Regions from separate parts of the Aquabacterium sp. TM01 genome, predicted to be linked through region 3. Evidence: predicted binding sites of a transcription regulator. Region 3 holds the regulator's gene; each other region holds the start of a gene.
What was found. Region 3 encodes FNR, which switches genes on or off when oxygen is low (the NO sensors DNR and NnrR bind a similar motif). Its sites were predicted from a motif close to TTGATNNNNATCAA; they were not measured.
Positions count from the first base shown of each region.

Region 1: AC3WW4_RS00295 (3-hydroxybenzoate 6-monooxygenase) is a predicted target of FNR. The motif match lies at 4,937-4,950, and genes of this name have one in related genera.
Region 2: AC3WW4_RS16175 (cbb3-type cytochrome c oxidase subunit I) is a predicted target of FNR. The motif match lies at 4,523-4,536, and genes of this name have one in related genera.
Region 4: AC3WW4_RS12730 (oxygen-binding di-iron domain-containing protein) is a predicted target of FNR. The motif match lies at 1,548-1,561, and genes of this name have one in related genera.

Region 1 is NZ_AP046529.1:20,182-27,548, reverse strand. Features, by position in the region: gene AC3WW4_RS00315 (MFS transporter) at 1-968, opposite strand, end outside; gene maiA (maleylacetoacetate isomerase) at 1,155-1,793, opposite strand; gene AC3WW4_RS00305 (fumarylacetoacetate hydrolase family protein) at 1,813-2,514, opposite strand; gene AC3WW4_RS00300 (cupin domain-containing protein) at 2,595-3,650, opposite strand; gene AC3WW4_RS00295 (3-hydroxybenzoate 6-monooxygenase) at 3,669-4,871, opposite strand; gene AC3WW4_RS00290 (MFS transporter) at 5,046-6,200, opposite strand; gene corA (magnesium/cobalt transporter CorA) at 6,202-7,161, opposite strand.
Region 2 is NZ_AP046529.1:3,494,667-3,502,033, reverse strand. Features, by position in the region: gene AC3WW4_RS16200 (alpha/beta hydrolase family protein) at 1-805, shown strand, start outside; gene istA (IS21-like element ISPa65 family transposase) at 1,144-2,676, shown strand; gene istB (IS21-like element helper ATPase IstB) at 2,666-3,496, shown strand; partial or broken gene AC3WW4_RS16185 (ATP-binding protein) at 3,795-3,959, shown strand; gene AC3WW4_RS16180 (aminotransferase class III-fold pyridoxal phosphate-dependent enzyme) at 4,128-4,457, shown strand; gene AC3WW4_RS16175 (cbb3-type cytochrome c oxidase subunit I) at 4,613-6,259, shown strand; gene AC3WW4_RS16170 (cbb3-type cytochrome c oxidase subunit II) at 6,256-6,864, shown strand; gene AC3WW4_RS16165 (c-type cytochrome) at 6,861-7,367, shown strand, end outside.
Region 3 is NZ_AP046529.1:1,968,182-1,975,548, forward strand. Features, by position in the region: gene ccoP (cytochrome-c oxidase, cbb3-type subunit III) at 1-718, shown strand, start outside; gene ccoG (cytochrome c oxidase accessory protein CcoG) at 856-2,349, shown strand; gene AC3WW4_RS09015 (nitrogen fixation protein FixH) at 2,373-2,633, shown strand; gene AC3WW4_RS09020 (hypothetical protein) at 2,729-3,028, shown strand; gene fnr (fumarate/nitrate reduction transcriptional regulator Fnr) at 3,084-3,911, opposite strand; gene hemN (oxygen-independent coproporphyrinogen III oxidase) at 4,009-5,436, shown strand; gene AC3WW4_RS09035 (sulfite exporter TauE/SafE family protein) at 5,464-6,276, shown strand; gene icd (NADP-dependent isocitrate dehydrogenase) at 6,393-7,367, shown strand, end outside.
Region 4 is NZ_AP046529.1:2,786,997-2,794,363, forward strand. Features, by position in the region: gene AC3WW4_RS12720 (multidrug effflux MFS transporter) at 1-530, shown strand, start outside; gene miaA (tRNA (adenosine(37)-N6)-dimethylallyltransferase MiaA) at 527-1,489, shown strand; gene AC3WW4_RS12730 (oxygen-binding di-iron domain-containing protein) at 1,614-2,387, shown strand; gene AC3WW4_RS12735 (DHA2 family efflux MFS transporter permease subunit) at 2,480-4,054, opposite strand; gene AC3WW4_RS12740 (EmrA/EmrK family multidrug efflux transporter periplasmic adaptor subunit) at 4,057-5,298, opposite strand; gene AC3WW4_RS12745 (MarR family winged helix-turn-helix transcriptional regulator) at 5,295-5,876, opposite strand; gene AC3WW4_RS12750 (ABC transporter transmembrane domain-containing protein) at 5,967-7,367, shown strand, end outside.

The DNA of each region.
Region 1 (7,367 bases), 1.9 Mb from region 3:
CGGGTGGGCGAGAAGCGGTCCATCAGCGGGCCCAGGGCGATCGCGCCCAGCGTGCCGCCGACCTGGAACATGGCGGTGACCAGCGAGGCGTCCTTGAGTGACATGCCGGTGCTGCTGATCAGCGTGGGCAGCCAGCTCGACAGCAGGTAGATCACCAGCAGGCACATGAAGAAGGTGAGCCACAGCTTGAGGGTGCCTGCGCGCAGGGCCGGGGCAAACAGGTGCTTGACGGGAAAGCCGGTGTGGGCCTGCTCGGCCACGGTGAAGGTGACGTCGCGCAGGTCGGCCTCTGGGGCAATGCGTTGCAGGGTGCGGCGCACCTGTTCTGGCTTGTGGGACTTCATGACCAGGTAGCGCACCGACTCGGGCAGGCCGAAGGCCAGCAGCGGCAACAAGATCAGCGGCAGGATGCCGCCGATTTCCAGCACGGCACGCCAGCCCCAGGCTGCCACGACGTGGGCCGCGGCCACGCCACCGAGCGCCGAGCCGATGGTGAAGCCACAGAACATCGTCATCACCAGCATCGAACGGGTGCGTTCGGGCGCGTATTCGGAGCTCAGGGTCACGGAGTTGGGCATGGCGCCCCCCAGGCCCAGGCCGGTCAGGAAGCGCAGCACGATCAGCATCTCCAGCGAGGTGGAGTAGGCCGAGGCCAGGCTGGCCAGGCCGAAGAACGCCACGCACACCATCAGAATGGTCTTGCGGCCGAAACGATCGGCCAGCGGGCCAAAGAGGAAGGCGCCGGCCATGAGGCCACCCAGGCCCGCGCCGAACACGGGCGCCAGGGCGCTGGGGGACAGGCCCCATTCGGCCCGGATGGCCGGGGCGATGAAGCCAATGGAGGCAGTGTCGAAGCCGTCGACGGCGACGATGAGGAAACACAGGATCAGCGTGCTGATCTGTGTCCAGGACAGCTTGTGGGCGTTCAGGAACTGCTGAACGTCGAGGGTTTTGGGGGTGGTGGTCATGGTGTGAGCCTTGCTTGGTCAAGCCAGCAGAGAAACTGCGCCGTAGGCGGTTGGCCTGGCCGCAGCAGCAAAGGCACACGGCCCTTCACGCCTCATGGGCGGGAAAGGCCACGCACGGCCCCCGGGCCGCGCTTGTGGCGCTGCCCGGGGGCGTTGGAAACGAGCGTAACGAGAGAGAGGTGGCGATCAGGCCGCGTCGGGCTGCTGACCGGGTGCGGCCAGACGGAAGGCGTCCAGCTTGGCACAGGCCGCATCGATGGCGCTGATCAGCGGCCAACGGCTGAGGTCCACCTTGAAGCGACGGGCACTTTCCACCTGGGGGATGAGGTACACGTCGGCCAGCGTCGGCGTGTGGCCGAAGCTGAACTCGCCGCGCTGGGTGTCGGCGGCGAGGAGGGCCTCATAGGCATCAAAGCCGGCGGTGATCCAGGTGCCGCTCCAGGCGTTCACGGCGTCATCGTTGGCGCCGAGTTCCTTGCGGATGTACTCGAGGATGCGACGGTTGTTGATCGGGTGGATGTCGCAGCCGACGATGGCGGCCAGGGCGCGCACGCGGGCACGCTCGGTCGCCCCGGCGGGCAGCAGCGCGGGCGTCGGGTGCGTTTCCTCCAGCCACTCGATGATGGCGGGCGACTGGATCAGGACCTGACCATCGACCTCCAGCGCAGGCACCAGCCCTTGCGGGTTGATGGCCTTAAACTCGTCTTTCAGGTGCTGTTCGGTGCGCAGGTCCACGGGGACGTACGTCGTGGCCAGCCCCTTGAGGTTCAGGGCAATGCGCAGGCGGTGCGAGGTGCCGCTGCGAAAGAAGTTGTAGAGCTTCATGAGAGGGCTCCTGTCGGGCTTATTCGGGCGCGCCCACCGTCAGGGCGACTTCGGCCACGCCTTCGACCTGACCGGTGATCTTGTCGCCAGGCACAACGGCGCCCACACCTTCCGGGGTGCCGGTGTAGATCAGGTCGCCCGGTTGCAGGTGATAGAACTGCGACAGGTCGGCGATGATTTCGCGGATGTTCCAGATCAGCTTGTCCACGTTGGAGTGCTGCTTGGTGTCACCGTTGACCTGCAGGGCGATGTCGGCCTTCTCGATGACCACGCCTTCCATCGGGACGATCTCGGTGCAGACGGACGATTGTTCGACGTCCTTGCCCAGGTCCCAGGGACGGCCCTTGTCGCGGGCGACCAGCTGGATGTCACGACGGGTCATGTCCAGGCCGGCGGCGTAGCCGTAGATGACCTTGTGAGCATCTGCTTGCGAGACGCGGAAGCCTTCGGCGCCGATGGCGACGACCAGTTCCATCTCGAAGTGGTAGTTCTTGGTTTCGGGCGGGTAGGCCACGGTGGCACCGCTCAGCACGAGGGTGTCGCGCGACTTGGTGAAGTAGAAGGGGCGCTCGACCGACTTGTCGACCGGGCGGCCCATTTCGACGGCGTGCGCATGGTAGTTGCGGCCGACGAAGAACAGGCGGTTGATCGGGAATTGCTCTTGTTTGCCGCGGATGGGCAGGGACTGAACGGCGGGCGGGTTGAACAGGTATTGGGTCATGGTGTGCCTTTCATGCATGGACCGGGGTGGCTGTGCAGCGACCCCGGCCCGGTGGTTCAGGTGGCGAAACGGGTGTCGTTTCAGCCGCGGTTTTCGTACACGCCCAGCTTGCGGTGCAGCGGGGCTTCGTCGGCCACGAAGAGGAAGGCCGGCTCGCTGGCGGAGCGGTTCTTCAAGGTCACCGCGGTGTAGCCCGGGGCGCAGCAGGTGTCGGCTTCGGCCAGTGTGAACGAAGTGGCTTCGATCTGCACGTCGGCGCTGCCTTCGATCTGGTGGAAGACCTGTGCGGGCGAGCGCGCCGGCAGGCGCAGGCTCTGGCCGGGGCGCAGCATCAGGGCGTAGAAGCCCAGGATGTTCTGCACATCGTCGCCGGTGACCGGGTTCACGTAGGTGACCTGCACGCACTCGGCCTCGGGCTCGTTGTCGGCGATCGACACCAGCGCGGCGCGGGCGTCGGCCCAGGGGTAACGCAGCATCGGGTAAGCCTTGTGGCTGCGCTCGAACACGGTGGTGGGGGCCACGCCGCCACGGCCGAAGGCCTTGACGCCTTCACCTTGCTTGACGGACTGGCTCGGGCCTTCCAGGTGGTAGGACGTTTCCGTGTAGTAGACCAGGGGCAGGTCCAGCACGTCCAGCCACACGACGGGCTGATCGCCGTCGTGGCCGTGCTCGTGCCACAGGCCGGTGGGGGTGAGGATCAGGTCCCCGCGGCTCATCGGGCACTTTTCGCCATCGACCAGGGTCCAGGCGCCTTCGCCTTCCACGACCATGCGGATCGCATTGGGGGTGTGGCGGTGGGCCGGAGCCAGTTCACCGGGCAGCAGCAACTGCATGCCCAGGTACATGGCGGCGCTGGCCTGCATCTTTTCCAGACCGTGGCCGGGGTTGGCCAGCACGAGCACGCGGCGCTCGGCCTTTTCAATCGGGGTCAGCTCGCCGGCCTGGATCAGCAGGGGGCGCAGCGTGGCATACGGCCAGTGGGTCGGCTGGGTCTTGCGGGCCGGCACTTCGGGCGGCAACACGGCGCGCAGACTGGGCCACAGGGGCACCAGGTTCTGCTGGGTCAGGGTGTCGCGGTAGTCCTGGGGCAGGTCTTCCAGGCGGCCCAGGGTGTCAAAACGATCATGGCTTTGCATGAGGGATCCTTGTGAAGTTCAGTCCTGGGCCAGGCAGTTGGTGACATTCCAGCCGTACAGCCACTCGATGGCGTCGTAGAAACGCTCGGGCGTGCGGCCCTTCCACAGGTCATTGCGGATCAGGCGTTCCACCCCCTTGGCGTGGTACAAGCGGCCCATCTCGCGGCCCGACAGCACGATGCGGCCGGTGCGCGGGATACGCGAGCGCTGGTAGTGGTCCAAGGCGGCGTCCCAGTCCTGGTTGTGCACGCGCAGGGCCTCGCCCAGCGTGACGGCATCTTCCAGAGCCATGCAGGCGCCTTGGGCCATGTACTGCGTGGTGGGGTGCGCAGCGTCGCCCAGCAAGGTGGCGCGGCCAAAGGTCCACTGCGGGATGGGTTCGCGGTCGGCGGTGGCCCAGCGCTTCCAGGTCTTGGGCAGCTCAATCAGCTGACGGGCCTTGGGATCGATGCCCTGGAAGTAGCTTTCCACTTCGGCCTTGCTGCCGTCCTTGACGCCCCACTCTTCCTGCTCACGGCTGTGGAAGGTCACGACGATGTTGTACTGCTCGCCGCCGCGCAACGGGTAGTGCACCAGGTGGCAGTTCGGGCCGGCCCACAGGCTGGCGGCGTTCCACTTCAGATCGTCGGGGAACTCGCTCTTGTCGACCACGGCACGGTAGACCACGTGTCCGGTCACGCGGGCCGGGTCGTTGACGTACTTGGCGCGCACCACCGACTTGACGCCATCGGCACCGATCAGGGCCACGCCCTTCCACTGCTTGCCGTTCTGGTCGGTCACGGTGACGCCGTTGGCGTCCTGCTCGACCTGTTCGATGCGGGTGTTGGTGAAGAACTCGACGCGGCCGGTCTCCTTGGCGCCTTCGAGCAGCGACAGGTGGATGTCCACGCGGTGGATCACGGCGTAGGGGTTGCCAAAGCGCTTGCGGAAGTGCTCGTCGGTGGGGATCTTGCCGATCAGCTTGGCGTCCACGGCGTCGTGCATCACCATGTAGTCGGTGAAGACGGCACGCGAACGGGCCTTCTCGCCCACGCCCAGCGCGTCGAGCGCGTGGAAGGCGTTGGGGCCGAGCTGAATGCCGGCGCCGATTTCGCCGATTTCAGGTGCCTGTTCGAACACCTGCACCTGGAAACCCTGGCGCACCAGCGCCAAAGCGGCCGCCAGGCCGCCGATGCCACCACCCGCCACCAGGACGGGGAGATTCGAAACCTTGTCGTTCATGTGCACTCCTCATTGCGCTGACGTTGATAATCAGCATGCTGACGATCAGTATAGTTAGCAAATGATTGCGGCAGATCAAGGAAAACCCTAGGTTCAAACCCGCGAGGTGGCGGTGGCGTCGGCGGTGCGGAATGGTTCGCGTTAAGCGGATCGTGCGGCGGGCGCGGCGGGTCGTCAATCCTGAGGGGCTGAGCGCCCCTGCAGCCACAGCAGGCTGATCGCCAGCAGGGTGAGCCAGGCCCCTTGACCCATCACGCCGACGTGGTCAAAGGCCCAGCCGCTCACCAGCGGGCCCAGCGAGCCGCCCACGGTGTAGCCGGCGATCATGGCGGAGGTGCCCGCCAGCGCCGAGGAGTCGGCAAAGTCATGGGCCACGCGGATCATGCTCAGGGTGTAGAGCGCTCCGCCCACCGCGCCCCACAAGGCGGCACACACCCAGATCAGCGCGGGCCACTGGGTGGCGAAGGCAAAGGCCACGCCGCTGAGCGCCAACACGCCCGAGCCGATGGCAAACAGGCGGCGCGAAGCCACATGGTCGGCCAGCCAGCCCAGCGGGTACTGCAGCGCAAAGCTGCCCATGCCCAGCGCCCCGGCGATCGAGGTGGCTGCGGCCAGGTTCAGTCCGATTTCGGAGCCATAGGCAGAGGTGATGGTGCCCAGCCCCACCTCGAACACCCCGCCGACCACGGCGGCCCACACCAGAACGGGCCGAAAGCGCCATGCGGCCAGCAGGCTCATGGGCTCGCGATCCTCGTGCATGGCCTTCAGGTGGCTCACGGCCGGCACCAGCGTCAGGCTCAGGCCCAGCGCCAGGCCGGCGGCGGCCACGCCATTGGCCTGCAGCGGGCCCAGGCCCAGCAGCCCCGGCAGGAAAGGGCCGATGGCCATGCCCGCGCCCAGAATGGCCTGGTAAAACCCGGTCAGGCGCCCCCGGTGTGTGGCCGGCACGTTGTGCGCAATCAGCGCCTCGGTGGCGTTCCAGGCCGCCGCGGCACCCACCCCGCTCATCAGGCCCAAGGCGCACCACAGCGCGTAGCTGTCGGTCAGCAGATAGCCCAGGCAGGCGATCAGCTCCAGACCCAGGCCCAGGCGGTAGGCCCGGCCCACCCCCACCTTGGCAAACAGGTGGGGCACCACCGGGATCAGCAGCGCCACGCTCAGGAACGAGAGCATGGCAAAACCGCCGATGGCCGTGTTGCTGACGCCCGCGGTCTGCAGGCGCACGGCCAGCACCGGGTTGAGCAGGCTGAAACTCAGCACCACCAGGGCGGTGCCCATCATCACCCGCCACAGGCCCGCGGGCAGGGGCGGCAGTCCCAGCCGATGCACCTTACTTCAACCAGCCTTTGCGACGGAAGAACCAGAACGGCGTCACGATGGACAGCAGCATGAGCCCCAGCGCCAGGGGATAGCCCCATTTCAGGCTCAGCTCGGGCATGTACTGGAAGTTCATGCCGTAGATGCTGGCAATCAGCGTGGGCGGCAGCAAGGCCACCGAGGCCACCGAGAAGATCTTGATGATCTTGTTCTGGTTGATGTTGATGAAACCGACCGTGGCGTCCATCAGGAAGTTGATCTTGTCGAACAGGAAGGCCGTGTGGCTGTCGAGCGAGTCGATGTCGCGCAGGATCTGGCGGGCCTCCTCGAACTGGTCGGCATTGAGCATGCGCGCGCGCATCATGAAGCTCACCGCGCGGCGCGTGTCCATCACATTGCGGCGGATGCGCCCATTCAAGTCTTCCTGGCGTGCAATCGCCGCCAGCGCTTCCCCGGCGGCCTGGTCGTTGACCTCGTCCTTCAGCACCCGGCGGCTGACCTTCTCCAGGTCGTCATAGATGCCTTCCAGTGTGTCGGCCGAGTACTCGGCATCGGCGTCGTACAGCTTGAGCAGCACGTCCTTGGCGTCCTCGATCAGGGCGGGGATGCGGCGCGCGCGCATGCGCAGCAGGCGGAACACCGGCAGGTCTTCGCGGTGCACCGAAAACAGCACGTTCTCGTGGAGGATGAAGGCCACGCGGACGTTGCGCGGCGCTTCGTCATCGTCGATCAAAAAGTCGGAACGGATGTGGATCGCACCGTCTTCTTCATAGAAACGGGCCGATTCTTCCAGGTCTTCGTCGATGATGTCGGCCGGGATCACGAGGCCGAACTTCACGGCGATCCAGCTCTTTTCTTCCGGTGACGGGTCTTCGAGGTCGACCCAGACCGGACGAGCGGTGGTCAGCCCGTCGAGGCTGTCGATTTCTTCCTGAAACAGCCGGCCGTTGGCCAGCGTGAACACGTTGAGCATGGGTACTCCAGCACAGGGGCGGCACGGCGCTCAAGGGCGTGCACGCTCACAGGTCGAGGGAAAAGGGGGTGTCAAGGTTGCCGCCCCCTCCCGCGAGGCCCGCATCGGCACGCTGCCTGAGGCAGCCCGACGGGCCGCACCCGACGCCGCATCCTCATCCGGGGAGGGCGGCCAGGTGGCTGGAGTGGGCGGTCACCGATGGGGAC
Region 2 (7,367 bases), 1.5 Mb from region 3:
CGAGGGGCTGGCACTGCCAGGACAGCAGATTCGTCCGGTCTGGATCGAAGGTGAAGGCGGTAGCAAGCTATTCGGCTGGTTTATTGCTCCGCCTGCGAGGCACAGCCTGCTCGCGCCGGGAGCAGTGTTGATCCACGGGTGGGGTGCACATGCTGGATTGATGTTGCCAGCAGCGCCTTGGTTGCACGAAGCCGGGCTGGCCCTCCTTGTGCTTGATGCTCGCGGCCATGGTCTAAGCAGCGCCGTGGACTTTCAATCCTTGCCACGCTTTGCGCAAGACGTAGATACCGGCCTAGCCTGGTTACGTCAGCAGCCGGAAGTTGACGCCTCCCGCCTGGCCTTGATCGGCCATTCGGTGGGCGCGGGCGCGGTCTTGCTGTCGGCCACGCGCCAGCCCGATGTGCGCGCGGTCATCAGTCTGAGCGCCTTCGCTCATCCGGCGGAGGTCATGCAACGTTGGCTGGCGCAGATGCGTATTCCCACACGCTGGCCGGGTCGCTGGATCCTGTCCCATGTGCAGGAGGTGATCGGTGCCCGCTTCGACGACATCGCCCCGCTGCGTAGTGCGGGTGCGGTCTCGTGCCCGACCCTCTTTGTGCATGGTCAGGATGACGAAACCGTCCCCTTCACTGACGCCTTGCGCCTGGCTAAAGCCAGCGGCGCAGGGGCGTCCGCCTGTCTGGCCGTACCGGGCGGACATGACCTGACCGAGAGCCTTGGTCCAGCTCACATAAAGCGCATGACGGATTTTTTGTGCGCTTCACTGAAGCTGACTCCGCGCGAAAGTTGTGGTCCCCACCCATAGCACCAGCCTCACCTGGGATTCAATTCAGACTCCAACGTATGGCCTGTTTTCGACATCTTCATTTCCCCTTTTGATCGACTCCGCACCCCAGGGGCTGTTAACCAAATTTACGCGCTAGAACCCGATATGCTGCTCGTCTTTGTCACCTGTTTGCTCCTCGTGATTGGCACCACAGTGCTGCACTATGAAGTCTTGCGGTCATTGAACGCCAGTCTTCCTGTGTGTTGAATCACGAGCAAAACTGAGCCACTGAAGGGTCTCCGTCACGTCCAATTTTGAGCCACGTTATCCACCTACCCTGCTGCTTTTTGCAGCAGCGGGGGACAGGAGTGATCAACGTGAGCACATTGAGCAAATTGCGCCGCATGGTCCACCGTGACCACCTGAGCGTGCGCGAAGCCAGCCGCAGGCTTGGCATCTCCCGCAACACGGCCACCAAGTGGCTTGAAGCCGATGAGATGGTCGAACCCCGTTATCCCAAGCGGGCGGCCATCCCGAGCGTTCTAGATCCTTACAAGGAACAGCTGTCCACCTGGCTGAAGGCCGACAGCCACCGCAACAAGCGCGAGCGCCGTGGCATCAAGGCCATGTTCCGGGCATTGCGGGCCATGGGCTATCCGGGCAGCCGAGGCCCGGTCTATGAGTTCGCCAAGCGCTGGCAGCAGGCGCAGTCCGATGCGCCCACGCGCATGGCCTTCGTGCCCATGAGTTTCGAGATGGGCGAGGCCTTCCAGTTCGACTGGAGCTGCGAGTACCTGTTCGTGGGCGGCATGCGCAAACGCCTGGAGGCCGCGCACACCAAGCTGGCGGCCAGCCGCGCCTTCATGCTCACCGCCTACTTCAGCCAGGCCCACGAGATGCTGTTTGATGCCCACGCGCGGGCCTTTGCTGCCTTCGGTGGCGTGCCCCGCCGGGGCATCTACGACAACATGAAGACCGCTGTCGACAAGGTTGGCCAGGGCAAGAGCCGCACGGTCAACGCCCGCTTCGAGGCCATGACGGGCCACTACCTGTTCGAGCCTGAGTTCTGCAACCGCGCCGCCGGCTGGGAGAAGGGCATTGTCGAGAAGAACGTGCAGGATCGCCGTCGCGGCATCTGGCTGGAGGCGGCCGAACGCCGCTGGCCTGACCTGGAGAGCCTCAATGCGTGGCTGCACCAGGCCTGCCTGGACGCCTGGCATGAACTGCCGCACCCCGAGTGGCCCGAGCTGACCATTGCCGACGTCTGGCAGCAAGAGCAGACGCACCTGATGCCCAACCCTGCGCCATTCGATGGCTATGTCGAGCAGGTGGCACGGGTAACGGCCACCTCGCTGATCCACTATCAGCGCAACCGCTACAGCGTGCCTTGCGAGTGGGCGCACGCAACGGTGAGCCTGCGCGCCTATCCTGACCGCTTGGTGGTGGTCGGCCCCAGCACCGATGCGCCCGAGCCGCCAGTGAGCCTGCCACGCAGTTTTGAGCGTGGGCAGACCTTGTACGACTGGCGCCATTACATCAGCCTGCTCGAACGCAAGCCCGGGGCCTTGCGCAACGGCGCGCCCTTCAAGACCATGCCCGAGCCCCTGCAACATCTTCAGGCGCACCTGCTGCGCCACCCTGGCGGCGACCGCGTGATGGCCCAGGTGCTCATGGCGATTACCTTGCACGGGCTCGATGACGTGCTCGTTGCCGTCGAGTTGGCGCTGCAATCCGGCCGCGTGAGCGCCGACCATGTGCTCAACGTACTGGCCAGGCTCAAGGAACCCGAAGCTGTGCACAGCTTGCCCGAAGCCGCCTTGACTTCACTGACGTTGCAGGAGCCGCCTCAGGCCGATGTGTCGCGCTATGACCGCCTGCGCCAGATCCAGGAGGGTGACCATGTCCAATGACATCGCCGCTGGCCTCAAGGGCTTGAGCCTGCACGGTATGGCCAGTGCCTGGCCTGAACTGCTGGGTATCGCGCGGCTCAAGTCGCTCGACCATGAAGCCTTGCTGCATCAGCTCATCAAGGCCGAGGGAGCGCACCGGGAAGTGCGCTCCATGGCCTATCAGATGCGCGCTGCCCGATTTCCCCATCACCGCGACCTGGCTGGCTTTGCCTTCGAGCAGGCCCAGGTGGATGAGGCGCTGGTGCGCCAGCTCCACGAGCTCAAGTTCATCGACTCAGCCCACAACGTGGTGTTCGTGGGTGGACCGGGTACCGGCAAGACTCACCTGGCCACCAGCCTTGGCATTCACGCCATCCGTGCACATGGCAAGCGGGTGCGCTTCTTCTCCACAGTGGAGCTGGTCAACATGCTGGAGTCCGAGAAAGCACTGGGCAAGGCCGGGCAACTGGCGCATCGGCTCATGTACGTCGATCTCGTCATCCTCGACGAGATGGGCTATCTACCCTTCAGTCAGGCCGGTGGCGCCTTGCTGTTCCACCTGCTGTCCAAGCTCTATGAGCGCACCAGCGTGGTCGTCACCACCAACCTGTCGTTCTCGGAGTGGGCCAGCGTGTTTGGCGACGCCAAGATGACCACGGCGCTACTGGACCGGCTCACCCATCACTGCCACATCGTCGAGACCGGCAATCAGAGCTGGCGATTCAGGCACTCGACGGCACAACCGGCCGCCAGCAAGTCCAACCGCATCAAAACACCCAAAGGAGCAGACCAGACAGTAGACTTATCCACATCCGAGCAGTCCATTTCTTCGTCAACCTAGTGGCTCAGTTTTGGACGTGACGCCTGGCTCAGTTTTGCTCGTGATTCAACAACAAGGCTGCAGGTAGTGCGCGCGTTCAAAACTCTGCGACTGAACCAAATCAGACTCATGATGAGTGGGCGGCTGTGCCCACCGCAACAGGCCACGGCAGAGCAACGCCAGGCGGCATGAGCCCCCCAGACCATCGGCACCATGTGAGCCATGGTCACCTCATCGAACAGGCCCTCGCTCAAGCTCGTCGGGTCATCCACCAAAAACGTCAAGGTGCTGCAGCTCAAAGTGGAGCTGCAGGGCGTGCGCCAAGATGACAACGGCACTGCTGGACCGGCTCACGCATCACTGCCACATCCTGGAGACGGGCAACGAGTCACATCGGTTCCTGCACAGCTCCAGCACGGCCAAGAGGCGCATCAAGGCACGAGAGCAGTATCGGATGCAGGCTGCAGCAGAGGGCAAGGCCTGAAGCTCAAAGCGAAGGGGGAAGCCGCTGCGCGGCTTCCCCCTTGATGTTCAACCAAGCCGGCCGGAAGACTCAAAACCAAGGCCAGGCTCTACACTTATCCACAGCTGACCGACCCTTTGGTCGGCTACCAGACCTGGCTCAATATTGGATCGGCACGGTGGCTCAGATTTGGATCGGCGCGGACAGCCGGAGTTTCTGACACAGGTGCGTGAGCGGGGCCTGCAGTTGCAAGACGGGCTGCTGCAACTGTCGCGGCAGCACGGCTTGGGCGAGGTGCGAGGCGCCGGCTTGTTGTGGGCGCTGGAACTGGGCAGCGACAACGCCGGCGAGGTGGTGCAGGCTTGCCGCGCACAGGGCTTGCTGGTGAACGCCGCGCGGCCGCACTGCTTGCGCTTCATGCCTCGGCTCAACAGCACGGCGCAGGAGATACAGACCGGCTTGAACATTCTAGACGAGCTTCTCAGCCAGCAACGCCATCAGAGCATAGAGTCGTATTGACATGCTGCGCGTCACAACGACTCCATTTTCATCGGAGTCATTGTGACGCCATCAAAGGTAAGTTATTGATTCACATCAAGAGTCCGTTGGCACGCGAGTTGCGCTGAAGCAGCGTGGTTCATTTGTCTTGGTTATGGCTCTGAGGGCTCTTTGCTGTGGATACGGCTTTCATACTTTTGTCGGCGTTTGTGTTGTCGTTTGTCGCGCTCCTGGTTTTCATCTGGTCGCAAAGCCACGGCTTGTTTGACCGTCGCGCCAGCGGTGCAGAAATCATCTTTGCCTCTGGCGAGATCGGTCAAGTCGAGGAGCCCGCCGCCTCGCTTGAGCAGCAGGGGCAGTTGCAGTCAGCGATGAACGCGGTCAAGGGGCAGACGGCATCGCACGCGGATGCGCAGGCGTTGCGTGATCGGGCGCAGGCCGATGCCTCAACGGCGCCCCTGGTGCTGTTGCTCTTTTGTTGCGCCGTGGTCTGGTTGCTGGTCGCCTCTGCGGCTGGCCTGACCGCCTCGGTCAAACTGCATGAACCCGATTGGCTGACGCAGCAAGCGTGGCTGACATTTGGGCGCATCCGCACCTTGCATCTCAATGCCGTGGCCTATGGGTGGGCGCCCATGGCGGGCTTGGGCATCGCCATGTTCGTGATTCCACGCTTGCTGAATCGGCCCCTCATGGGGGCGCGTTACGCGCTGGTTGGCGCCATGCTGTGGAACGCCGCCCTGATCGCCGGGCTGGGCAGCGTCGCTGTGGGCATCAGTGATGGCATGGAATGGCTGGAGATTCCCTGGCAGATCGACATGCTGTTCGCCGCAGGCGGCGCCTTGATGGCCATGCCTTTGATCTACACCTTGGTGAACCGACGCGTGGCGCATCTGTATGTTTCGGTCTGGTACATGGCCTGTGCGCTGTTCTGGTTGCCGGTCTTGTTCATCGTCGCCAAGATTCCGGGGCTGCACCAGGGTGTGCAACAAGCCGCCGTGAACTGGTGGTTCGGCCACAACGTGCTGGGGCTGTTCTACACCCCTTTGGCACTGGCGTCGGTCTACTACTTCCTGCCCAAGGTGATCGGCCGTCCGATCCAGTCCTACAACCTGTCCTTGTTAGGCTTTTGGGGGCTGGCGTTCTTCTATGGACAGGTCGGTGGGCACCATCTGATTGGCGGCCCGGTTCCACAGTGGATGGTCACCCTGTCGATCGTCCAGAGCATGATGATGATCATTCCCGTGCTCGCCTTCACGGTGAACCAGTACCAGACACTGCAAGGACATCTGGGTGCCTTGCGCCACTCACCCACCTTGCGCTTCATTGGGGTGGGGGGGCTGATGTACACGGCCAGCTCCATCCAAGGCTCGTTTGAGGCCTTGCGCAGCATGAACGCCGTGACGCACTTCACCCATTACACCGTGGGGCATGCGCACCTGGGCTTGTATGGTTTCGTCAGCTTCGTCTTCTTTGGGGCGATGTACTTCGTGCTGCCACGCGTCACCACGCGTGAGTGGCCGTATCCACGGCTGATCTCGGCGCATTTCTGGTTGGCCTTCATTGGCATTGCCATCTACTTCCTCAGTCTGACGGTGGGCGGCTGGCTGCAAGGGTTGGCCATGTTGGATGCCAAGCAGCCGTTCATGGCGTCGGTGGCCATCACCTTGCCTTATCTGCGTGGCCGCAGCGTAGGGGGGGGGCTCATGGTGCTCAGCCATCTGGTGTTCGCATGGCATTTCATCTCCCTGGTGCTTCAACGCGGTCCGCAGCGACAGGGGGCTGCCGTCCTCTCGGTTCAGTGGAACAAAGGAGGGGCACGATGAAAAGCGAGTTCAAGCTGCTGACAGGGGCCATGGTCATGCTCAGCCTGTCGACGAGTGCCTTGGTGGTGGTGCCTTATCTTCAAGTGCGAAACATCGCGCCTGCCGAGGGGCTCAAGCCCTACACCAGCGCCCAGTTGCGCGGCAGGGACGTCTACATTGCCAACGGATGCGTCTATTGCCACACCCAGCAGCCGCGTGCCCAGGGCTTCGGGCCCGATCTGGCCCGCGGCTGGGGCCGCGCCACCGTAGCGGCAGATTACGTCTATGACCGCCCACACCTGCTGGGCACCATGCGCACAGGCCCGGATCTGATGAACATCGGGGTGCGCCAGCCCAGCGAACAGTGGCATCTGGGGCATCTGTATCAGCCTCGCGCATACGTGCCGGGCAGCATCATGCCCAGCTACCCGTTCTTGTTTGAACTCAAGACCAGCGATCAAGTTGCCGCGGGCGATGTTCAGGTGCAACTCCCCCCAGGACAAAGTCCGCCCGGCAAGGTGGTTGTGGCGCGACCCGAGGCGCTGGACCTCGTGCGCTACTTGCAGTCGCTCGATCGCAGCTATCCCGTCTCTCCCACTGTGGCTCAGAAGGGAGCCCAGCCATGAACCAGCTTCCACCGTCCTCACCTCAACAACGCGAGCATGAGGAGCCTCACGAGAACGACGGGGCCTTGCCATGGTACGTGGCTGCTTTGGTGATCGCGCTGCTGCTGTTCGGCATCGTGTACCTGTGGCGCACCACCATCAATGCGCCGCCAGAATGGGGCGACGGCCGCACGGTTGCCGAGCTGCAAGGGCCGTCTGGCGATGCCGCCGGGAGCATCGATGGCGGCGGCATCTTCAGTGCGCGATGCGCAGCGTGCCATCAGGCGAGCGGTGCAGGCCTGCCTGGCGTATTCCCGCCTTTGGCCGGCTCGGAGTGGGTCCGGGGAGACAGTCAAACCCTGGCCGCCGCCGTGCTGCACGGCATCCAGGGGCAGCTGACGGTCAAGGGTAAGGTCTACTCAGGCGTCATGCCCAGTTTTGCGGCACAACTGTCCGATGCCGAGATGTCTGCCGTCCTGACCCATATTCGCAAGAGTTGGGGCAACCAGGCCGCGCCCATCGGC
Region 3 (7,367 bases):
CACGCTGGTGTTTGCCGTCGGTTACCTGGCGCTGTATCCAGGCCTGGGCCACAACAAGGGCACGCTGAACTGGACCTCCAAGGGCCAGTTGGAAGCGGAGATTGCCAAGGCCAAGGTTGAAGAGGAAAAGATCTACGCGGGATTCCGTCCAGCGGCGGTCGAAGACCTGGCTCGTGATCCGAAAGCGCAAGCAATCGGTGAGCGCCTGTTCCTCAACAACTGTGCGGCTTGCCACGGCTCTGACGCCAAGGGCTCCAAGGGCTTCCCCAACCTGACCGACAACGACTGGCTGCACGGTGGTTCGCCTGAGAAGATCAGTGAAACCCTGCACCAGGGGCGTCGCGGCATGATGCCTCCGATGGCTGCTGCCGTCGGTGGTCCTGAGGAAGTTCGTCAGGTTGCCAACTACGTGTTGAGCCTGTCGGGCAGTGGTCACAACTCGATCCTGGCCGAACTGGGCAAGGACAAGTTCAAGGCCGCTTGCGCTGCCTGCCACGGGGCCGACGGCAAGGGCACGCAGGCACTCGGCGCGCCCAACCTGACCGATAAGATCTGGCTGCATGGCTGGGGCGAAGAGGCCATCGTGCGCATGATCAACAACGGCAAGACCAACGTCATGCCTGCTCAGGCTGCTCGTCTGACCGAAGACCAGATCAAGGTGTTGACCGCCTACGTCTGGGGTCTGTCTCGCCCGACACAGACGGCTCAGGCCAAGTAAGCAACGTGCGCTCTGAATGGGTATCGGCCTTCAAGCTTGATGCTCATCAAGAGTCGCAGTAAATTCAAGCGGAGGTGGTTGATGCATGATACCTTGGTGGGTATCCGGCTCAGCCCCTCCGCTTTTTCATTTGCGCCATGACCGAACCACAAAAGAACACCGAAGCGTCCCCACGCGTGATTCCCATCAAGGCCGAAGCGGCCTCGTCCGATGCAGCCAAAGCGGCGCGCCGTGAGGAGATTGTTTCTCTTTACAAGAAGACGGAGAAAGTCTACGCCCGCGAGGTGACCGGCTGGTTCACGAACTGGCGCTGGGTCATGGTTTGGGTGACCCAACTGGTGTTTTACGTCACGCCCTGGCTGTACTGGAACGACCGTCAGGCCGTCCTGTTTGACCTGGGCACGCGTCGCTTCTATCTGTTCAACTTGGTTCTGTATCCGCAGGATCTGGTCTATCTGACCGCCTTGCTCGTCATCTCGGCGTACGGACTCTTTCTCTTCACCACCGTGGCCGGTCGTTTGTGGTGCGGTTACGCCTGCCCACAATCGGTCTACACCGAAATGTTCATGTGGGTGGAGAACAAGATCGAAGGCAGTCGTGCCAAGCGCATGAAGATGGACAAGTCGCCCATGACGGCGGAGAAGTTGGCGCGCAAGTCTGCCAAACACGCGGCATGGATTGTTCTGGCGCTGTGGACCGGCTACACCTTCGTGGGCTATTTCTCCCCGATTCGCGAGCTGTGGCAATCGGTGATCTCGTTCGGCCTGGGGCCGTGGGAAACCTTCTGGATTCTGTTTTACGGGTTTGCCACCTATGGCAACGCTGGTTTCATGCGCGAGCAGGTCTGCAAGTACATGTGTCCGTATGCGCGCTTCCAGAGCGCCATGTTCGACCGCGACACGCTCATCATCAGCTACGACGAGAAGCGCGGTGAACCCCGTGGTGCCCGTTCGCGCAAGGCCAACGCCCAGTCCATGGGGCAGGGCGACTGCATTGATTGCACCTTGTGTGTCCAGGTTTGCCCTACGGGCATCGACATCCGTAAGGGCTTGCAATACGAGTGCATCGGGTGTGCTGCATGCATCGACGCCTGCGACAGCGTGATGGACAAAATGGGCACGCCCCGCGGCCTGATCCGTTATTCCACCCAAAATGCGATGGAAAAGGGGTGGGGGAACAGCGAGATGTGGGGGCGTGTCAAACGGCCACGGGTGCTGCTGTACACCAGCATCCTGATTCTGGTGTTGGCCGCTTTCGTGACCAGCCTTTTCAGTCGCCCCCCCTTCCGTGTGGACATCGTTCGTGACCGTGGCGCGCTGGCCCGTGTGGTGGATGATGGCTACATTGAGAACGTTTACCGCGTGCAGTTGATGAACGCCAGCGAGCGCGTGCAGCGCTACCGCGTGGGCGTGGAGCAACTGAGCCAGGCCAAGGTACAGGGCGGCGACAACGTCGTTCTGGGCCCCGCTGAGGCCCGTTGGGTCCCGGTCTCCGTGCGCATCCCGCCTGAAGTGGGTGCGCGCCTGGGCACGGGTGCAACAGGCGTCACCATTCTGGTGGAGCAGTTACGCCAGGGTGATGCCCCGCAAGTCGATGTCCGCGAGAAGACCACTTTCCTGGTCCCTCGCTGATGCCTGCAATCTTTGGAAATGACATGACACAGCCTCTCACGACACAAACCCCCTCGACACCCGTGGACAATCCGCCTTGGTATCGCCTGCCCATCGTCTGGATGGTCATTGGCGGGCCTGCGGCGGTCGTGGTTGCCTCGCTGTTCACGGTCGGCGTGGCGGTGAAAAACATCGATCCGGTGTTGGACACCTCCGCGACCCCGACACAGAAGGAGGCCCCGGCTTCCAAGGCTCGCAATCATGCCAACGAGGACGCCACACCGACCGCGCCTGCCGAGCGCTGAACCCCTCTGGCTGTCAGCCTAGGGTTTCTTCTGCTGATGGATGGGGCAGGCGAGCGCAACATGTGTCTTGTCTCCCATTCATCAAGGAGAAGGGCATGACACGTAACGCGCTCCGTGCAGGTCAGGTTCTCTGGCCGTCCTTTGTGGTGGCCGGTGTTCTGGAAATGCTGGTCTTCAGTGTGCTGGATCCGTCCACGCTGAGTTTCGGTGCCTGGCGCCCAGAATCTGTCACGGTCTACAGCTTGGCTTTTTTCGTCTTCTGGGCGCTGATTGCAGTGGCTGCCGCCGCCGCGCAGTGGATGGCAGCGTCTAACCAGGGCGGCGAGCCGCCCCACGTTGAATCGCTGCCTTCCCGCCGGCGCCGTTCACGCCACGGCACCGCTCAGCACGTTTGAAGCGTGCAGCAAAAAGCCCGCTCGCAGCGGGCTTTTCATTGGGGCCACTCTGGCCTCAACCTTTGACGCTGTTTACCAAGGCGCGCAAACCGGCTTCATTGGTAATGCGGATGTCGCGCTGCTTGACCTCCAGCAGGCCTTCGTCCTGGAACTTGGAGAACGTACGGCTGACCGTCTCGAGCTTCAAGCCCAGGTAGCTGCCGATCTCTTCACGCGTCATGCGCAGCACCAGGGCCGAGGCCGAAAAGCCGCGCGCATGAAGACGCTGAGTCAGGTTGAGCAGGAACGCCGCCAGGCGCTCTTCTGCGCGCATGCTCCCCAGCAACAGCATCACCCCATGGTCGCGCACAATTTCGCGACTCATGATCTTGTGAAACTGGTGCTGCAGGTCGGAGAACTCGCGCGACAACTCTTCCAGTTGCCCGTAAGGAATCACGCACACCTGCGAGTCTTCAAGGGCGATGGCGTCGCAGGCGTGCCGGTCGGTGCTGATGCCGTCCAGCCCCAGCAGTTCACCGGCCATCTGGAAGCCGGTCACCTGATCGCGGCCGTCTTCCGATGACACACGCGTCTTGAAAAAACCAGTGCGCACGGCGTACACCGAGCGGAAGGCATCGCCAGTGTGAAAGAGGGCATCTCCGCGCTTGACCGTGCGGCGTGTGGCCACCAGCGAATCGAGGTGGCTCAGTTGAGGTTGGGTCAGGCCAACGGGCAGACACAACTCGCGCAGATTGCAGCTGGAGCACGCCACCTTGAAGGCGTCCAACTTGACCCCGCCGCAGGAGGTGGTGGCCTCCGATTGCTCGCCCTGATGGCCTTGAGGCTGGTTCGAGGAAGCGCTGGTGCCGCTGACGTCGGTGATCGGAAAAATACTGTTCAACATGAGTAACCTCAAAGCCTGCCCGATTGTTGCCGCAATGACGGCTGAGAAATTGAGTTAGATCAACCCTGATGCCCGCGAGTTTGGCACAGTGGCTCACATGAGTGAACCTGTCCTGATTTCCGTACTGCCCTACACGCCCGTTGTGTCACGCGACATGCTGTCGCGCTTGGACGTCAACGGGCCGCGGTACACCTCCTACCCGACGGCCGATCGGTTTGTGGAGGCTTACGGGCCTGCTAACTATCGCCAGGCACTGCAGCAACGCGCAGAAGGCGGCGGCGTCATTGGCGGTGCGGCGACGCCTTTGTCAGTGTACGTGCACATTCCCTTTTGCGAGTCGGTTTGCTATTACTGCGCCTGCAACAAGGTCATCACCAAGCATCACGAGCGGGCGACGGAGTACCTGGAAGCCCTGCGAACCGAAATCGATTTGGTCAGCGCTCAGCTGGGAGCCCCGCAGCCCTTGTCGCAATTGCATTTTGGCGGCGGCACGCCCACGTTCCTGAATGACGACGAACTGGGGGGGCTTATGGCCACCCTGCGCACGGCTTTTCGCTTTGTGGAAGGTGGCGAGTACGCCATCGAAATCGACCCCCGCACCATTGACGCGGGCCGCCTCAAGCGTCTGGCGGCGATGGGTTTCAACCGCCTGAGCTTTGGGGTGCAGGATTTCGATCCCGACGTGCAGCAGGCCGTCCACCGCGTTCAGCCGTTCGAGCAAGTGGCCGAACTCATGCAAGCCGCACGGGCGGAAGGCTTCATGTCCATCAACATGGACCTGATCTATGGCCTGCCCAAGCAGACCCCAGAGAGCTTTCAGCGCACCATGCAACAGGTCAGCTCCCTGAAGCCCGACCGCATTGCCTTGTACGCCTACGCCCACCTGCCTCAGCGGTTCAAGCCCCAACGGCGCATCCATGCTCCCGATCTGCCCAAGGCCGAAGACAAGATCGGCATGCTCTCGACCGCCATTGAGGCCTTTGGTCAGGCAGGTTATGACTACATCGGCATGGACCACTTCGCCTTGCACCATGACAGTCTGGCCGTGGCGAAGCGCCAAGGTCGCCTACATCGCAACTTCCAGGGCTACAGCACCCATCCAGACAGCGATCTGATCGCGCTGGGCGTGTCGGCCATTGGCAAGGTCGGGGCCCACTATTGCCAGAATGCCAAGACGCTCGACGAGTATTACGACGCTCTGCGTCGCGGTGAATTACCCATCGTTCGCGGCCTGACCCTTTCGCGCGACGACCTGGTGCGCCGTGCCGTGATCATGGCCGTGATGTGCCAGGGGCGTGTCGACTATGAATCCATCGAGCTCGCCTACCTGATCAATTTCAGGCAATACTTCGAGGCTGAACTGCGCCTGCTGGAGCCACTCGTCGAGTCGGGGTTGGTGCAAATGGAGTCTGACGGTGTGCGCGTTACGCCCCTGGGGTGGTACTTTGTGCGGGCAGTGGCCATGGTGTTCGACCGCTATATCCAGGCCGACAAGACCTTGGAGCGCTTCTCGCGCATCATCTGAGTCTGTACGCGCGCACCGGGAGCCGACATGCTGACCGGATTGATGTTGACCGCCTTTCTCATGGGCCTGGGAGGCATCGCGCACTGTGCCGCCATGTGCGGTGCGCCGTGCGCGGCGGCCTTGCCACGAGGCGTGCCCGGGCTGGCGCTCGTGGGGCGCTGCCTGGCCTACATGCTCCTAGGGCTGGTTGCCTCTACGGGCGCGGGCCTGATCTCCCGCTGGGGCCAGCAGATCAGCATGTTGCAGCCGATCTGGGTGATGCTGCAGCTCGCAGCCGTGTTGCTCGGGCTGTGGTTGCTGTGGACGGGGCACATGCCTCGCCAGGTCAATGCCTGGGGGCAGCAGGCCTACCACCGTGCGCGTCAAAAAGTGATGGGCGATGGCGCCCCAGGTTGGTTGCGAGCCTCTCGCCCCGTATTGCCTTTGATTGCAGGTTTGGCCTGGGGCGTCATGCCTTGCGGCTTGCTGTATGCCGCCCTGATGGTGGCGGCGCTGGCCTCCGAGCCCTGGGGTGGGGCCGCAGTGATGCTGGCCTTTGCCGTGCCCAGTGCCTTCGGCGTCTGGGCTGCCCCCGCGCTGCTGAAATGGCTGGGCCGTCGCACACAGCGTCCGCCCGAGACGGCCGGTGCCACGGTGGCGGTGGTGCCCATCCTGTGGTTCAAGTCCCAAGACGAGGCCGACCCGCATTTAGTGCCCAAGGGGCAGGGCGCCACCCCGGCCCCGGCCACCTTGATTGACCCTCGCTGGGCCGTTCGCCTTGCTGGCCTGAGCCTGGCCCTGATCGCTGCCTGGGCGGTGTCTCACCAACTGGTGGCGCAATGGCAGGCATGGTGTGCATGACCCTGGTGTTATCGCCTGATGTGATGCACGGGGGCGCGCAGTAGAATCAAAATCGACCGTTGCCGACATCCATGGCACCGGAATCACGGATAACGCCAAACGCGGAGACCTACATCATGTATCAGCACATCAAGGTGCCCGAAGGCGGGCAGAAGATCACGGTGAACCCGGACTTCTCCCTGAATGTTCCCAACAACCCCATCATTCCCTACATCGAGGGGGATGGCACCGGTTTCGACATCACGCCTGTGATGATCAAGGTGGTGGATGCGGCCGTGGCGAAGGCTTACAACGGCGCCCGCAAGATCCACTGGATGGAGATCTACGCGGGCGAGAAGTCCTGCCGCGTGTACGGTCCCGATGTGTGGCTGCCTGAAGAGACCCTGCAGGTCCTCAAGGACTACGTCGTGTCCATCAAAGGCCCGCTCACCACGCCCGTGGGTGGCGGCATCCGTTCGCTGAACGTTGCCCTGCGCCAGGAACTCGACCTGTATGTTTGCTTGCGCCCGGTGCGTTACTTCAAGGGCGTGCCTTCGCCGGTGAAAGAGCCCCAGAAGACCGACATGGTGATCTTCCGTGAAAACTCGGAAGACATCTACGCTGGCATTGAGTTTGAAGCTGAAAGCGACAAGGCCAAGAAGCTGATCAAGTTCCTGCAGGACGAGTTCGGCGTCAAGAAGATCCGCTTCCCTGACACCTCGGGCATCGGCATCAAACCCGTCTCGCGTGAGGGCACCGAGCGCCTGGTGCGCAAGGCGCTGCAGTACGCCATCGACAACGACAAGCCCAGCGTGACCATTGTCCACAAGGGCAACATCATGAAGTACACCGAGGGTGGCTTCCGTGATTGGGGCTACGCCCTGGCGCAAAAGGAGTTCGGTGCCGAACTGATCGATGGCGGCCCGTGGTGCAAGTTCAAGAACCCCCGTACCGGCAAGGACATCCTGGTCAAGGACGCCATCGCCGACGCCTTCTTGCAGCAGATCCTGCTGCGTCCGGCCGAGTACAGCGTGATCGCCACACTGAACCTCAACGGCGACTACGTGTCGGACGCGCTGGCCGCGCAGGTCGGTGGCATCGGCATTGCGCCG
Region 4 (7,367 bases), 820 kb from region 3:
CCTTCGCCTTCATCGACGTGCTGCAAACCAGCCGCACCGTCTATGGCGTCATCATGGCCTCCTTGTCGCTGGCCTACCTGGGGGGCACCTTCGTGTGCCGCCGCGCCCTGCACCGCATCGGGCTGATCCGCACCATCCGCATCGGCGGTTGGCTCTCCTTCTCAGGCGGGCTGGCCATCGCACTGGTAGCCGTGGCGCAGTTCAGCCTGGGATGGCGCGTGCATCCGGTGGCCTTGCTGCCCGGCATGTGGCTCTATGCCATCGGCCACGGCATCCACCAGCCCTGCGGGCAGACCGGCGTGGTCGCCGCCTTCCCCAAGCAGGCGGGTGCCGCGTCGGCCCTGTCCGGCTTCGTGCTGGCCAGCATGGCCTTTGGGGTGGGCGCGGTGCTGTCGTGGTGGACCTCGCTGCCCGGCTGGGCCGGCACCCTCTACCCCATGACGCTGGGCATGGGCCTGGGCGGCGTGTGCACCGCCTGGGTGGCGCTGCGGCGCGTGCAACGTGACGGCCTGCCCCGGAGAGACGCATGAGCCCTGAGCTGAACCCGCAGCCCCCCACCTGGATCCTGGCCGGCCCCACCGCCTGCGGCAAAACCGCCGCGGCCCTGGCGCTGGCCCGCGAGGTCGATCTGGAAATCATCAGCGTCGATTCGGCCCTGATCTACCGCAGTATGGACATTGGCACCGCCAAGCCCACAGCCGACGAACTCGCCCAGGTGCCCCACCACCTCATCGACATCCTCGATCCCACCGAGAGCTACAGCGCCGCCCGCTTTGTGCAAGACACGCACCGCCTGATCGGCGAAATTCGGGCACGCGGGCGCACCCCGCTGCTGGTGGGCGGCACCATGCTCTACATCAAGGCCCTGCTGGAGGGTCTGGACGAGCTGCCCCCCGCCGACCCGGTGATCCGCGCCGTGCTCGATGCCCAGATGGCCGCACGCGGCAGCGCGGCCCTGCACGCCGACCTCGCCCAGGTGGACCCGGTCACCGCCGCCCGCCTGGCCCCGGGCGACACGCAGCGCATCCAGCGTGCGCTGGAGGTGTGGCACAGCAGCGGCCGCCCGCTGTCGGCCTTCCACACCCGCAGCAGCGCGCAGGCCCCGGTGCACGATGCCATCCTGGTGTCGCTGGAGCCCACCGACCGCGCCTGGCTGCACCAGCGCATCGCGCTGCGATTCGAGCAGATGATGGCCGCTGGCTTCATCGACGAGGTCAAGCGCCTGCGCCAGCGTCCCGATCTACATGTGGGCCTGCCGTCGATTCGCTGTGTGGGTTACCGCCAGGTGTGGGAGGCGCTGGATGCGGGCTTGGACCTCGACCAGCCCGCCGTGCTGCGCGAGGTGATGGACAAGGGCATTGCTGCCACCCGCCAGCTGGCCAAGCGCCAGATCACCTGGCTGCGCAGCATGCCCCTGCGCCATGTGGTGGCCTGTGATGCGGGCGACCCTTTGCCCGCCATCCGCCACCACCTGTTGGCGCGCACCTGAACCGTTGCATCCCCCACGCAACACCTTGGATTCATGATTCCGGTCAATTCCATTGGATTTGACCTGAGTTAAGCCTGATGGCGCAAGATCGCCCTACTCTGGTTCAACTTGATCGAGATCCAACATGCCTCACGAACTATTCCGTCACAAGGGCCACGTGTGCCTGATGTTTTCCGACCTCAGCATGGAGGGTGGAGAGGCTGTTCAAGCCAACCAGTTTCTGATCGTCAACGACGACACCGGCGCCATCATTGACCCGGGCGGCAACCTCGCCTACAGCGAGCTGTACCTGGGCATGACCAAGTACTTCCCGCCCTCGCGCCTGTCGGCCATCATCGCCTCGCACGCCGACCCGGACATCATCGCCTCGCTCGACCGCTGGATGACGGCCACCCCCGATGCCAAGCTGTATGTGTCGACCCTGTGGGAGCGCTTCGTGCCCCACTTCTGCAAACCCGGCAAAACGCTGGGCCGCGTGGTCGGCATCCCTGACCCGGGCATGCACATCTCCATTGGCGACTGCAAGCTGATCGCGGTGCCGGCGCACTTCATGCACGCCGAAGGCAACTTCCAGTTCTACGACCCGATCAGCAAGATCCTGTTCTCGGGTGACCTGGGCGTGAACTTCCTGGGCAAGAACAAGGCCTCGGACTACATCACCTCGCTCTCGCCCCTGCCCAACGGCATGGAAGCGTTCCACCGCCGCTACATGGTCTCGGGCAAGATCCTGCGCTTCTGGGCCCGCATGGCGCGCCAGATGGACATCCACATGATCGTGCCGCAGCACGGTGCCCCGCTGGCCGGCCCTGCCGTCAAGGAGTTCATCGACTGGGTTGAAGGCCTGTCGTGCGGCATCGACCTGATGACCGACGCCAACTACACCGTGCCTGGCGTCTGACCCCCTCGGGCTGCCCCGGCCCGCTCCGGCCCCCGATCACGCCCTGCCGCGTGGTCTCTGAAGACGCCCTTTCCGGGCGTCTTTTGCTTGGGTCAGTGCGCCCCGCCCGCATCGGTGGCCGCGCCTGCGGCACGCGGGCTCGGCCGACGTGCCAGCCACACCATTGGAATCAAGGCCACGAACAACACCGCCGACGCCAGGAACACATCGTTGGCCGAGCGCGTGAAGGCCTGCTGATCGATCAGCCTCGTGATCTGCAGGGCGGCCTGCTCAAAGCTCATGCCGCTGTTCATCAAGGTCGTGAACGCGTCCATCGCACCGGGGTCGGTGCGCGTCACATGCTCGGTCAGGTGGGCATGGTGCATGGTGGCGCGGTCATCCCACAGGGTGGTCACCAGCGAGGTGCCCATGGCCCCGGCCGTGATGCGCGCAAAGTTGCTCAAGCCCGACGCCGACGGGATGCGCTCCGGTGACAGCCCCGACAGCGTGATGGCACTCAAGGGAATGAAGAAGAAGGCCAACGCGGCACCCTGCAAGATGGTGGGCACCATGATGGTGTCGAAGTCAGCCAGGGTGTTGAAGCGCGAACGCATCCACAGCACCACCGCAAACACCAGGAAGGACACGGTGGCCATCTTGCGCGGATCGACCCGCGCCACATTCTTGCCCACCAGGGGGGACAGCAGGATGGCCAGCACGCCCACCGGCGCAATCGCCATGCCGGCGGCCGAGGCGGTGTAGCCCATGTACTGCTGCAACCACAGCGGCAACAGCACCACATTGCCAAAGAACAGGCCGTAGCCCACCGACAGGGCCAGCGCTCCCACCGCGAAGTTGCGCGTGGCAAACAGGCGCAGTTCCACCACCGGGTGCTCGGTGGTCAGCTCCCAGACCAGGAAGACCACAAAGCTCACCAAAGCCACCAGGCCGAGGATGACGATCTGGCCACTCTCGAACCACTCCAGCTCCTTGCCCTTGTCGAGCATGATCTGCAGCGCGCCCACCCACAGCACCAGCAAAGCCAGCCCCACCGTGTCGATGGGCAGCTTGCGCGTGGGGGTGTCACGCTTGGCATAGATGCGCCAGGTCACCAGCGCCGCACCCAAGCCCACCGGCACGTTGATGTAAAAAATCCAGGGCCAGGACACGTTGTCCGTGATCCAGCCACCCAACAAGGGCCCAGTCACCGGCGCCACCAGTGTGGTCATCGCCCACAAGGCCAGTGCCGTGCCCGCCTTGGCCGGCGGGTAGCTCTGCAACAACAAGGTCTGCGACAACGGGATCATCGGCCCCGCCACCAGCCCCTGCAGCACCCGAAACGCAATCAGCCATTCCAGCGACGGCGCAAAGCCGCACAGCCATGAGGCCAGCACAAACAAGAGCACACTGGCCGTGAACAGGCGCACCGCCCCGAATCGCTGCGTGAGCCACCCCGTCAGCGGCACCGAGATGGCGTTGGCCACCCCGAAGCTGGTGATGACCCAGGTGCCCTGCGCAGGGCTCACCCCCAGATCACCGGCAATGGCCGGCAAGGACACGTTCGCAATCGACGAGTCCAGCACGTTCATGAAGGTGGCCAGCGACAAGGCCAGCGTGCCCAGGGCCAAGGACCGGCCCGTGAGCGGAGGGTGCGCCAGCGGTGACGCGGCCGAGCCGGGCTGTGCCATGCTCACACGCCGTGCGGGCCAGCGCGCACGCCCCCCTGCTGGCCCAGATGGGCCGCGATGATGCGGCTCACACGTGCATCGGCATCGGCTTGCAGGTTGTCAAACACGGTGGTGCTGCGTACCGCCCCGGCGCGAGGCGCCTGGGCCAACACCGGGCCATCTTGCTGGCTCACATCCACTTCCACTTCCATCGACAAGCCCACGCGCAAGGGGTGCGCCTTCACTTCTTCGGGCTTCAGCGCCACGCGCACCGGCACGCGCTGCACCACCTTGATCCAGTTGCCCGTGGCGTTTTGCGCCGGCAACAGCGAAAACGCAGCGCCCGTGCCCGCCCCCAGGCCCACCACGGTGCCGTGGTACACCACCTTTCGGCCGTACACATCGGCCGTCAGCGTGGCGGCTTGTCCCATGCGCAGACGCTGCAACTGGCTTTCCTTGAAGTTGGCGTCCACCCAGGCCTGGTCCAGCGTCACCACCGACATCATGGGCGAGCCGGCCTGCACACGCTGGCCCAGTTGCACACTGCGCTTGGCCACATAGCCATCCACCGGCGAGCGCAGCGTCACGCGCTGCACGGCCAGGTAAGCCTCCCGCACCCGCGAGGCGGCACGCGCCACATTCGGGTGGGCGGCCACCGAGGTGCCCTCGGTCAAGGTTTGGTTGGCACTGAGTTGCTGGCGGGCTGCTGCCAACGCCGACTCGGCTGCCGCCACCGCACTGCGGGCCGAGGCCAGTTGCGAGGTGGCGTGGTCGTACTCTTCCTTGCCAATGGCGCGACTGGCCCACAAGGGCTCGCGGCGCTTCACGTCGTCTTGCGCACGAACCACGTCATTGCGCGCCTTGCCCAGCTCGGCCTCGCGCAAGGCAATCTGGGCCGACAAGGTGGCGTTGTTGGCAAACAGCGTGCGCACCTCGCGCACGGTCTGCGCCAGCTGCGCCTCGGCCTGGTCCAGGGCCACCTGGGCATCCGCCGCATCGAGCTTGACGAGCACCTGCCCGGCCTGCACACGGTCGGTATCGTCGGCGCCAATGCTCAACACCGTGCCACCCACCTGCGGTGTCAGTTGCACGATGTTGGCCTGCACATAGGCGTTGTCGGTGTGTTCGTAGTGGCTGGCAAACAAGCCGTAGTAGGCGCCATAGGCCACACTGCCCAGCACCACCGCGATGGCGATGGCGCGCAAGGCTTTCTTGCGACGGGCCGGCGGCGCCGCCACGGGGGATGCGGAATCGGTACTGCTCATGAAGGTTCTCCCGGCTGACGATGCCGCTTGACTGGGGGGGTATCTGGGCGGGTGTCGCAACCCGAGCTGACCACATGCAGTGGCGCCTGCGCCTGCAGCGCCTCCGCATTGCCGGCCACGCGGCGCAACAGGCCCATGAAGGTCTGCCACTCCTCGTGGCTGAAGCCGCTCAACAGCTCATTCGAAATCTCGCACAGCAACTGCGGCACCGGCGCAGTGGCAGCTTCGCCCTCGGGCGTGAGCGACAGGTGCATCACGCGGCGGTCTTCGGTCGAGCGCTCGCGGCGGCACAGGCCCTTGGCCTCCAGCCGGTCGAGCGTGCGCGTCATCGCACCCGGGTCGGTGCGCAACTCGCGCGCCAAAGTGGCCAGCGTGGGCTGCTCCATGCGCTGGATCAGGTACAGCGGCGCCCACTGCGCGTAGGTCAACTCGCCCACCTCCAGACGGCGGTCCAGCTGGTTGACCACCACCTGCATGATGCGGCGCATCAGGTAGCCGGGGCTGTCTTCACGGACGAACGTGCACAGGCGATAGAAATCGGGGCACTCAGGCGGGTCGGCAGAAGGCGATCGAGACATGGGCCCACAATTTATTTGCCTAAGCAACCATTGTCAAGGCAAGAAAATCCCGATGGCAAGATAATGGCTGACCCTCACTTCGTTCGCACCATGTCCAAAGCCACTGGCCCCGCCCCCGTCAAATCCCCCAGCGCCTTGCGCGCCCTGGGCCCCTTTGTCGCGCCTTACAAAGGCCGCATCGCGGTGGCACTGGTCTTTCTGATCCTGGCCGCGCTGACCACCCTGGTGTTGCCCATCGCCCTGCGCACCCTCATTGACCAGGGCATCGTCTCGGCCGATCCGAACGAGCGCGTCATGGCCCTGCGCGAGCACTTCCTGGCCCTGTTCGGCGTGGGGGCCGCGCTGGGCGTGTTCTCGGCCTCGCGCTACTTCATGGTGACCTGGTTGGGCGAGCGCATCACGTCCGACCTCAAGCGTGCCGTGTACGCCCACGTGCTGCGCCAAAGCCCCGCGTTTTTCGAGACCACGCAAAGCGGCGAGGTGCTGTCCCGCCTCACGGCCGACACGACGCTGATTCAGACCGTGGTGGGCACCAGCGTGTCGATGGGACTGCGCAACGCCATCATGGCCGCCGGCGCCCTGACCATGCTCATCGTCACCAACCCTTATGTGATGGCCCAGGTCATCGGCGGGCTGGTGCTGGTCGTGCTGCCCGCCATCGCCTACGGCCGCCGCGTGCGCCGCCTCTCGCGTGACAGCCAGGACCGCGTGGCCGACGCCAGCGCCATTGCCGCCGAGGTGCTCAACGCCGTGCCCGTGGTGCAAAGCTACACCGCCGAGCAACGCGAAGCCCGCCGCTTTGACGACGCCACCGAAGGCGCCTTCAAAACCGGCGAGCGCCGCATTAAGGCCCGCGCCGTGCTGGTGGGCTTCATCATCACCGCCACCACCGGCGCGCTGCTGTGGGGCCTGTACCAGGGCACCCAGGCCGTGCTGCAAGGCCAGATCACCGCCGGCCACATGGGTCAGACCGTGGTCTACGTCATCCTGTTGCTGAGTTCGGTGGCCGCCCTGTCCGAGGTCTATGGCGACATCCTGCGGGCCGCCGGCGCCACCGAGCGCCTGGTCGAGCTGCTGCAAACCCGCTCGCCCATCCAGTCGCCCGCCCAACCGCAAAGCCTGCCGGCCGCCCACGGTGGCTCGCGCCTGAGCGTGCGCGACCTGAGCTTCAGCTACCCCTCGCGGCCCACGCAAAGCGCGCTCAGCCACCTCAACCTGGAAGTGCAGCCCGGCGAAACCATCGCCCTGGTCGGCCCCAGCGGCGCTGGCAAAAGCACGGTGTTTCAGTTGTTGCTGCGTTTTTACGATCCCCAATCCGGCCAGATCGACCTGGACGGCGTGCCCATCCGCCAGCTGAGCCTCGAAGCCCTGCGCGAGCGCATCGGCATCGTCCCGCAAGACAGCGTCATCTTCTCGACCAGCGCGCTGGAAAATATCCGCTACGGCCGCCCCGGCGCCACCGACGAGGAAGTGCAAGCCGCCGCGCGCGCC